Regions from separate parts of the Pseudomonas sp. NIBRBAC000502773 genome, predicted to be linked through region 2. Evidence: predicted binding sites of a transcription regulator. Region 2 holds the regulator's gene; each other region holds the start of a gene.

Region 1 (3,276 bases), 1.3 Mb from region 2:
GCAAGTCAATCCGGTCCAGCAGCGGCCCCGAGAGCTTGTTGCGATACCGCTGAATCTGCTCCGGCGTACAGCGACAGCGCCCGCTGGGTTCGCCCATATAACCGCAAGGGCAGGGGTTCATCGCCGCGACCAGTTGGAAGCGCGCCGGGAAGCTCACTCGGTCGCGAGCGCGGGAAATCACGATATGCCCCGACTCCAGCGGTTCACGCAGCACTTCCAACACCTTGCGATCAAATTCCGGCAGCTCATCCAGGAACAGCACCCCATGATGAGCCAGGGTGATTTCTCCCGGCTGTGGTTTCGAGCCGCCGCCCACCAGTGCCGGGCCGGATGCCGAGTGATGCGGTTGACGAAACGGTCGATGGGGCCAATGGCTCAGCGGCGCCAGACTTACAACCGATTGAATCGCGGCAACCTCCAGCGCCTCCTGTTCGCTCAACGGCGGTAATAAACCGGGCAGGCGGCTGGCGAGCAAGGTCTTGCCGGTGCCGGGCGGCCCGCTGAACAAAAGGTTATGCGCGCCCGCTGCCGCGATCAGCAACGCTCGTTTGGCCGCGAGCTGGCCCTGGACTTCACTCAGGTCTGGATAGGGCTTGTTCAAGTACAGCAGGCCATCGGACGTGTAAGGCTCGATCGGCACATGTCCATTCAGGTGCGCCACCACTTGCAGCAGGTGGTCCACCGCGATCACCTTCAACCCCGACGCCAGGCACGCCTCTTCGGCATTCGCTCGCGGTACTATCACGGTGCGCCCGGCCTTGCGCGCCGCCAGCGCGGCCGGCAACACGCCTTTTACCGCCCGCACCTCGCCGGACAGCGCCAACTCCCCCAGGCATTCCACATCATCGAGCGTCAACGCCGGCACCTGCACACTGGCCGCCAGGATCCCGAGGGCAATCGCCAGGTCAAAACGCCCGCCGTCCTTGGGCAGGTCGGCGGGCGCGAGATTGAGGGTGATCCGGCGAGCGGGGTATTGCAGCGCAGAGTTGAGAATGGCACTGCGCACCCGGTCCTTGCTTTCCTTGACCGCGGTTTCGGGCAGGCCAACCAGCGTCAGGGACGGCAGACCATTGGCCATATGCACTTCAACGGTGACGGCAGGGGCTTCGACGCCGATCTGGGCGCGGCTGTGGACGATGGCGAGGGACATGCTCGTTCCTTGAAAGGGGAGGCCGCTTCCTGCGGTTTTTCAAGGGTAGACGAGGTAGGGAAGAGCGAGGCGGGGAGGTTTTACAGAACGTATCCAGAGCAAAAGGTAGAGCGAATGTGGGAGGGGGCTTGCTCCCGATAGCGGGGGGCAGTCAGCATTGATACCGGCTGATACACCGCCATCGGGAGCAAGCCCCCTACCACACTGAGCGCATTTATTCGGCAGGAGGGGTCAACCGCGCTTCCAGTTCTGCCACTTTCGCTTCCAGGCTCTCCAGCCGCGCACGGGTGCGGGCGAGAACCACCATCTGGCTATCAAACTCTTCCCGGCTCACCAGGTCGAGCTTGCTGAAACCACTTTGCAGCAAGGCCTTGAACTGGCTTTCGATTTCATTGCGGGGCAGCGGGGTGTCGCCGCTGAACAGGCGAGAGGCGTGGCCGCTCAGGGCGTCGAGGAGGTCTTTGGGCGCGAGCATGGGAAATATTCCGGAAAACTGTTGGCGGGCAGTGTATCACGCAGCGTCTATAGTCTTTTTCACGGCCTGGGTCGCACGCTTTTCGCGCATCGGGCCGGGCGGTGATGCACCGTTTTCGTGCGCATTGCAGGCGCCGGATGGCCCCGATGGTGGGCCTAGGTGAGCAAAGGACTGATTTCAGTGATTTTTACGGAGCTGGCAAGGTTTCTGCTTAGACGATCATGACCCATGCACTGATGCAGTCGCTGTGACGAATGCAGTGCGCCGACGGATCAGGGGTACAGGTTTCGTCACCAGTGGTTCGCTGGCGTCGCAATGGCAACTGCCCTTGCGACGATGCGTTACAAAGCCAGGCACTGCGCTTAGACTTGAGACGGGTTTGTTTTCCTGGGGCAAGTCCACCAATTCGGGAGAGAGTTTTCATGAAGCTAGTCACTGCCATCATCAAGCCGTTCAAGTTGGACGATGTACGCGAGTCGTTGTCCGAGATCGGCGTGCAGGGCATTACCGTTACTGAGGTCAAGGGCTTCGGACGGCAGAAGGGTCACACCGAGCTGTATCGCGGCGCGGAATATGTAGTGGATTTCCTGCCGAAGGTGAAGATTGATGTCGCCATTGACGACAAGGATCTTGACCGGGTTATCGAGGCGATAACCAAGGCCGCCAACACCGGCAAGATCGGTGACGGCAAGATCTTCGTGGTCAATCTGGAACAGGCTATTCGCATCCGTACCGGCGAAACCGATACCGACGCAATCTAAGCCGCCAAACCCCAACGCCCCAGGAGAAAACAATATGACTCTGCGTAAATTCGCAGGGCTCGGAGCCCTGTTGTCCATCGTAATGCCAAGCCTGGCCATGGCGGCAGACGAAGTGGCTGCTCCAGTCCTCAACTCCGGTGACACCGCCTGGATGCTCACATCCACCGCGCTGGTGCTGTTCATGACCATTCCAGGCCTGGCGCTGTTCTACGGCGGCATGGTGCGCTCCAAAAATATTCTGTCGGTGATGATGCAGTGCTTCGCCATCACCGGCCTGATCAGCATCCTGTGGGTTGTCTACGGCTATAGCATCGCGTTCGATACCACCGGTATGGAACAGGGGGTGGTCAACTTCAACTCCTTCTTCGGCGGCATGGGCAAGGCGTTCCTGGCGGGTGTGACCCCGGCCAGCATCACCGGGCCGGCTGCGCTGTTCCCGGAAGCCGTGTTCATCACCTTCCAGATGACCTTCGCCATCATCACCCCGGCGCTGATCGTCGGTGCGTTCGCCGAACGCATGAAGTTCTCCGCCATGCTGATCTTCATGGCTATCTGGTTCACTCTGGTCTATGCGCCAATCGCCCACATGGTGTGGAGCGGCAACGGTGGCCTGCTGTGGGACTGGGGCGTGCTGGACTTCGCCGGCGGCACCGTGGTGCACATCAATGCCGGTGTCGCTGGCCTGGTGGCGTGCATCGTGCTCGGCAAGCGTAAAGGCTTCCCGACCACTCCAATGGCGCCTCACAACCTGGGTTACACCCTGGTGGGTGCGGCCATGCTGTGGGTCGGCTGGTTCGGCTTCAACGCCGGCTCTGCGGCTGCGGCCAACGGCACCGCCGGCATGGCGATGCTGGTGACTCAGATTGCTACCGCTGCTGCAGCCCTGGGCT
Region 2 (3,276 bases):
AGGTCGCGTATTGATCGACGACCTGGATGTGAGCCACCAGCCAATGCACGGCCGCGCCCGTGCCGGTATTGGCTATCTTCCGCAGGAAGCGTCGATCTTCCGCAAGCTGTCAGTATCCGACAACATCATGGCCATCCTTGAAACCCGCAAGGAACTCGACCGTGACGGCCGCCGCAAAGAACTGGAAAGCCTGCTGCAGGAATTCCACATCAACCACATTCGCGACAACCTTGGCATGAGCCTGTCCGGTGGTGAGCGTCGTCGCGTGGAAATCGCCCGCGCCCTGGCCACTGCCCCCAAGTTCATCCTGCTGGACGAACCGTTTGCCGGCGTCGACCCCATCTCGGTCGGCGACATCAAGCAGATCATCCACCACCTCAAGGCCAAGGGCATCGGTGTACTGATCACTGACCACAACGTGCGTGAGACCCTCGATATCTGCGAAACCGCGTATATCGTCAACGATGGCCAGCTGATCGCCGAAGGCGACTCTGCCACCATCCTGGCCAACGAACTGGTCAAGGAAGTGTACCTGGGTCACGAGTTCCGCCTGTAAGGCCGCCTGCAACAACAAGGCGGTGGCAGGTCGTTTGCCCGATGCGCGGGAGTCAATGAAAACCTCCGGATTTTTATTGTTACCGCGCTCTAGGCAAAGCCCCCGATATCAGGCATATAATTTGCTTATGTTTGGCGCTCACGCGCCCTGTCGTGGATGGCGCATTGCGCCGGCGAATAAGGTGTTAAGCCCCTGCCATGAAACCATCGCTAGTCCTGAGAATGGGCCAGCAGCTGACGATGACACCGCAGCTGCAACAGGCCATCCGCCTGCTCCAATTGTCGACCCTGGACCTGCAACAGGAAATCCAGGAGGCCCTGGAGTCCAATCCGATGCTCGAACGCCAGGAAGAAGGCGACGACTTCGATAATGCAGACCCATTGGCCGACAACATCGAGCAAAAACCCAATTCCGACGTACAGGAACCCTCCTACCAGGAAACCGCCCCCACGGTGGATAACCTTGAGGAAGGCGATTGGAACGAACGCATTCCCAACGAACTCCCGGTAGACACCGCCTGGGAGGACGTCTACCAGACCAGCGCCAGCAGCCTGCCCAGCAATGACGATGACGAGTGGGACTTCACCACCCGTACTTCCGCCGGCGAGAGCCTGCAGAGCCATCTGCTGTGGCAACTGAACCTCGCGCCGATGTCGGACACCGATCGCCTGATCGCCGTGACCCTGATCGACTGCATCAATAACCAGGGTTACCTGGACGAGACGCTCGAAGAGATTCTCGAGGCCTTCGACCCGGAACTGGACATCGAGCTGGACGAAATCGAAGCGGTCCTGCACCGCATCCAACAGTTCGAGCCCGCCGGCATCGGTGCGCGCACCCTGAGCGAATGCCTGCTGCTGCAACTGCGCCAGCTGCCCGCCAAGACCCCATGGCTCGCAGAGGCCCAGCGCCTGGTCACCGACTACATCGACCTGCTGGGCAGCCGCGACTACAGCCAGTTGATGCGGCGCATGAAGCTCAAGGAAGACGACCTGCGCCAGGTCATCGAGCTGGTGCAAAGCCTCAACCCGCGTCCAGGCTCGCAGATCGAGTCCAGTGAAGCCGAATACGTCGTTCCCGACGTGATCGTGCGCAAGGACAACGAGCGCTGGTTGGTGGAACTGAACCAGGAGTCGGTGCCGCGCCTGCGGGTCAACCCGCAATATGCCGGTTTTGTGCGCCGTGCCGACACCAGCGCCGATAACACCTTTATGCGAAACCAGTTGCAGGAAGCGCGCTGGTTCATCAAGAGCCTGCAAAGCCGCAACGAAACCCTGATGAAAGTGGCCACCCAGATCGTCGAGCATCAGCGCGGCTTCCTGGAATATGGTGACGAGGCGATGAAACCGCTGGTCCTGCACGACATCGCAGAAGCGGTGGGCATGCACGAATCGACGATTTCCCGGGTGACCACACAAAAATTCATGCATACCCCACGGGGCATATATGAGCTGAAATACTTTTTCTCCAGCCATGTCAGCACATCCGAAGGCGGCGAATGCTCGTCCACGGCGATCCGCGCAATCATCAAAAAACTGGTTGCTGCGGAAAATCAGAAAAAGCCGTTGAGTGACAGCAAGATCGCTGGTTTACTGGAGGCACAAGGCATTCAGGTCGCCCGTCGAACCGTCGCCAAGTACCGCGAGTCCTTAGGGATCGCGCCTTCCAGCGAGCGTAAGCGTTTGATGTGACGGGCGGGCCACAGCGTTCCAGTGGCGGGTATTCCTACCCGCCGCTTTATGCACTGGCAACGAAGGAGAAGCTGTATGCAAGTCAACATCAGTGGACACCAACTGGAAGTTACCAAGCCCCTGCGCGAGTACACCGAGAGCAAGCTGAACAAGCTTGCGGGGCACTTTGACAAGATCACCAACGTGCAGGTCATCATGGAGGTCGACAAGCTCAAGCAGAAAATCGAGGCCACCCTGCACGTGCCGAATGCCAAGCTCGTTGCCAATGCGGAACATGAAGACATGTACGCGGCGATCGACTCGCTCTACGACAAGCTGGACCGCCAACTCATAAAGCATAAGGAAAAGAATCTGCACCTGATGCAAGGTACAGGTCGTTAACTCTCCCCCCATGATCCGACTTGAAACCATCCTGACCCCGGCCGTTCCCTCGTGAACGTGCCGGGCGGCAGCAAGAAGAAAGCCCTCGAACAAATTGCCAACCTGATCAGCAGCCAAGTGCCTGAGCTGGAGATGCAAGATGTCTTTGAGGCTCTGATTGCCCGTGAAAAACTCGGCTCCACCGGTTTTGGCAACGGCATCGCCATTCCCCACTGCCGCCTCAAAGGCTGCGAGACCCCCGTCAGCGCCCTGCTGCACCTGGACGCACCTATCGATTTCGACGCGATCGACGGCGCCCCGGTAGACCTGCTGTTTGTTCTGCTGGTCCCACAGGCCGCCACCGATGCACACCTGGAACTGCTTCGGCAGATCGCAAGCATGCTCGACCGCAAGGAAGTACGCGACAAACTGCGCAGTGCCAGTAGCAACGAGGCGCTGTATCAAGTTGTCCTGGATGAACAAAACGGGCAGTAATCATGCGTTTGATCATCGTCAGCGGCCGCTCCGGCTCGGGTAAAAGTACCGCCCTCAACGTCCTTGAGGACAACGGCTTCTATTGCATCGACAACCTGCCCGCCGGCCTGCTCCCGGAATTGGCGGAACGGGCACTGATCCATACCGAATTGGCCCAGCCCTTGGTCGCCGTTT
Region 3 (3,276 bases), 2.6 Mb from region 2:
CAGGGCGAGGTCGGTGCCGGGTTTGATCGGCAGGTACAGGCCGGCCTTGTCCGCCGTGGCGCTGCGCCGTGGGTCGACCACGATCAGCTTCGCCCCGGCCTTGACCCGGTCCATCATGCGCAGGAACAGGATCGGGTGACAGTCGGCCATATTGGCGCCGATCACGAAGAACAGATCGGCGCGGTCGAAGTCTTCGTAGGAGCCCGGCGGCCCGTCGGAGCCCAGGGACAGCTTGTAGCCGCTGCCGGCGCTGGCCATGCACAGGCGCGAGTTGGACTCGACGTTGTTGGTGCGCACAAAGCCCTTGGCCAGTTTATTGATCAGGTACTGGGCCTCCAGGGACATTTGCCCTGACACATAAAAGGACAGGGCATCCGGCCCGTGGCTGTCGAGGATGCCGCGCAGGCGCCCGGCGGTTTCGCTGATGGCGGTGTCCATGGCGATGCGCACCGGGTCGTGGTCACGCTTTTCACGCAGGTAGGCGTTCTCCATCCGCCCGGACTCGGCGATGGCCTGCCCGCAGGTGGTGCCTTTGGTGCACAGGCGGCCGAAGTTGGTGGGGTGGGCCTTGTCACCGATGACCTTGACCACCTTATTGTGCTCGACCTGCATGATGATGCCGCAGCCCACACCACAATAGGGACACACACTGCGTACGCTTTGGTTTGCCATCCGTCACCCTCGAAACTTTTTCTGCCCGCCAACAAAAAAGCGCCCTGCAACCCTCCGTTGGAAACGGGGATTGCACGGCGCCTTTGTCGTGAATGGGCAATCAGCGTTGACTGCTCTGTGTGTGTTCCTAGCAAGTCACGCGCCAATTTCTTAAGCACGGGCAAATCGTGGCAAGCCAGCTTGCTGTGGTGAGCGGGGTTACTGTGGTGAGTGGGCTTGCTGTGGTGAGCGGACTTGCCCCGCGCTGGGCTGCGCAGCAGCCCTAAACCCAGGCGCCTCGGTCCTTACAGGAAGTAAGCAGCGGCAGTGATGGGGCGGCTTCGCCACCCAGCGCGGGGCAAGCCCGCTCACCACAATAAGCCCGCTCTTCTGTGACCCTTTGATTTGTATCCGGGAATGCACTTTTTTGTCGCGGGATGCACCAGTTGGAGGCGCTGAAGTGTGCATTCAGATTCGATGAGTACCGCTAGAAGGCGTCGCAGTAAGGCTCGCGACCAATTGGCACAGACCCTGCAAGCTCCCCCTCAACCCATCTCGGTCAACGACGATCGACAACAGGGGCATAAAGCGGTAGATCCGGCGCAGTCGCCGATCCTATCCCGCATAAGAACAGGCAAAGGCGCCTGGAACCGCAAGGTTTCAGGCGTTTTTTTTGCTTTTTAAACCGTGATGAACGTTGTCGGGTGCTTGCTATGAACAAACAGATGAAAACCCTGATCGTCGTCGGCAATGGCATGGTCGGCCACCATTGCGTGGAGCAATTGATCGAACGCGGCGCGCTGGATCACTACCGGTTGCACGTGTTCAGCGAAGAGCCGATGCGTGCCTATGACCGCGTGCATCTTTCCGAGTACTTCACCGGCCGCGATGCCGAGTCCCTGGCGTTGTCGGACGCTGCGCTGTACCAGACGCCGGGTGTCACCCTGCACCTGGGTGTACCGGTGCTGGAGATCGACCGCGAACGCTGTGAAGTGATCACCGCCCAGGGCTGCGTGGGCTACGACAAGCTGGTGCTGGCCACCGGTTCCTATCCGTTCGTGCCGCCGATCGAGGGCGCCGAAGGCGACTCGCGCCTGGTGTATCGCACCCTCGAAGACCTCGACGCCATTCGCACCGCTGCCGCCAATGCCCGCCGTGGTGTGGTGGTGGGCGGTGGCCTGCTCGGCCTGGAAGCCGCCAACGCCCTGAAAAGCCTGGGCCTGGAAGCCCATGTGGTGGAATTTGCGCCGCGCTTGATGCCGGTGCAGCTGGATGATTTTGGCGGCCTGGCCCTCAAGGCCCAGATCGAGCGGCTGGGCGTCGGTGTGCATCTGTCCCGCGCCACCCAGTCGATCAGTGCCGGCGAGCAGTACCGCTACCGCATGAACTTTGCCAATGACGAATTCCTTGAGACTGACCTGATTGTGTTCTCCGCCGGGATCCGCGCCCAGGATGCACTGGCCCGCCAGGCCGGCCTGGACATTGGCCCGCGCGGCGGCGTGGTGATCAACGATGAGTGCTTGAGCTGCGATCCCCACATCTACGCAATTGGCGAATGCGCTTCCTGGAACGGCAGCCTGTTCGGCCTGGTTGCGCCGGGTTACCAGATGGCCCGTGGCGTCGCCGCGCTGTTATGCGAGCACAGCGCCGAGCCCTTTGTCGGCGCCGACATGTCCACCAAGCTCAAGTTGCTGGGCGTGGACGTGGGCTCCATCGGCGACGCCCACGCCCATACACCGGGTGCGCGCAGCTACCAGTTCATCGACGAGGCGACTGCCAGCTATCGGCGCCTGGTGGTGGATGCGAGCGGCAAACACGTGATCGGCGCGGTGCTGGTCGGCGACAACAGCTACTACGACACCTTGCTGCAATACATGCAGAACAGCATCGCGCTGCCGGCCGAACCGGCCAGCCTGATCCTGCCATCGTCCAGCGGCGCACCGACCCTCGGCCCAGGCGCCTTGCCGGACTCGGCCACGGTGTGCTCGTGCCACAACGTCAACAAGGGCGCGATCTGCTCGGCCATCGACGCCGGTTGCAGCGACCTCGGCCTGCTCAAGTCGCAGACCAAGGCCTGCACCGGTTGCGGTGGGTGCGCCGGCTTGCTCAAGCAGGTGTTTGAGCACGAGCTGATTACCCGCGGCGTCAGCGTCGACAAGAGCCTTTGCGAACACTTCGCCTACACCCGCCAGGAGTTGTATGCCCTGGTGCGCGTGGAAGGGGTGCTCACGTTTGAAGAACTGCTGGCCAAACACGGTCGTGGCCACACCGGTTGCGATGTATGCAAACCGGCGGTGGGGTCGATCCTGGCCTCGTGCTGGAACCAGCCGATCATGGACGCGTCCCTGGTGCCGCTGCAGGACACCAACGATACCTTCATGGCCAACATGCAGAAGAACGGCACCTACTCGGTAGTGCCACGTATTCCGGGCGGCGAGATCACCGCCGACAAGTTGATCGTGATTGGCGAAGTGGCGAAGAAATACGACCTCTACACCAAGATCACCGGCGGCCAGCGCATCGACCTGTTTGGCGCGCAACTGCACGAGTTGCCGGACATCTGGGCCGAGCTGATCGCCGCCGGGTTTGAAACCGGCCACGCCTATGGCAAGTCCACGCGCACGG

What was found. Region 2 encodes sigma-54, which starts transcription at its own class of promoters, with help from an activator protein. Its sites were predicted from a motif close to ANTGGCATNNANNTTGCTNT; they were not measured.
Region 1: the regulator sigma-54 is predicted to act here: its motif matches at 1,820-1,839, upstream of glnK (P-II family nitrogen regulator).
Region 3: the regulator sigma-54 is predicted to act here: its motif matches at 1,312-1,331, upstream of nirB (nitrite reductase large subunit NirB).

What each region holds. Positions count from the first base shown of each region.
Region 1 is NZ_CP041189.1:3,074,257-3,077,532, reverse strand. It holds gene NIBR502773_RS14370 (YifB family Mg chelatase-like AAA ATPase) at 1-1,150, opposite strand, end outside; gene NIBR502773_RS14365 (accessory factor UbiK family protein) at 1,365-1,625, opposite strand; gene glnK (P-II family nitrogen regulator) at 2,048-2,386, shown strand; gene NIBR502773_RS14355 (ammonium transporter) at 2,421-3,276, shown strand, end outside.
Region 2 is NZ_CP041189.1:4,347,875-4,351,150, reverse strand. It holds gene lptB (LPS export ABC transporter ATP-binding protein) at 1-556, shown strand, start outside; gene NIBR502773_RS20005 (RNA polymerase factor sigma-54) at 754-2,247, shown strand; gene hpf (ribosome hibernation-promoting factor, HPF/YfiA family) at 2,323-2,628, shown strand; partial or broken gene ptsN (PTS IIA-like nitrogen regulatory protein PtsN) at 2,639-3,102, shown strand; gene rapZ (RNase adapter RapZ) at 3,105-3,276, shown strand, end outside.
Region 3 is NZ_CP041189.1:275,300-278,575, reverse strand. It holds gene NIBR502773_RS01150 (bifunctional nitrate reductase/sulfite reductase flavoprotein subunit alpha) at 1-672, opposite strand, end outside; gene nirB (nitrite reductase large subunit NirB) at 1,365-3,276, shown strand, end outside.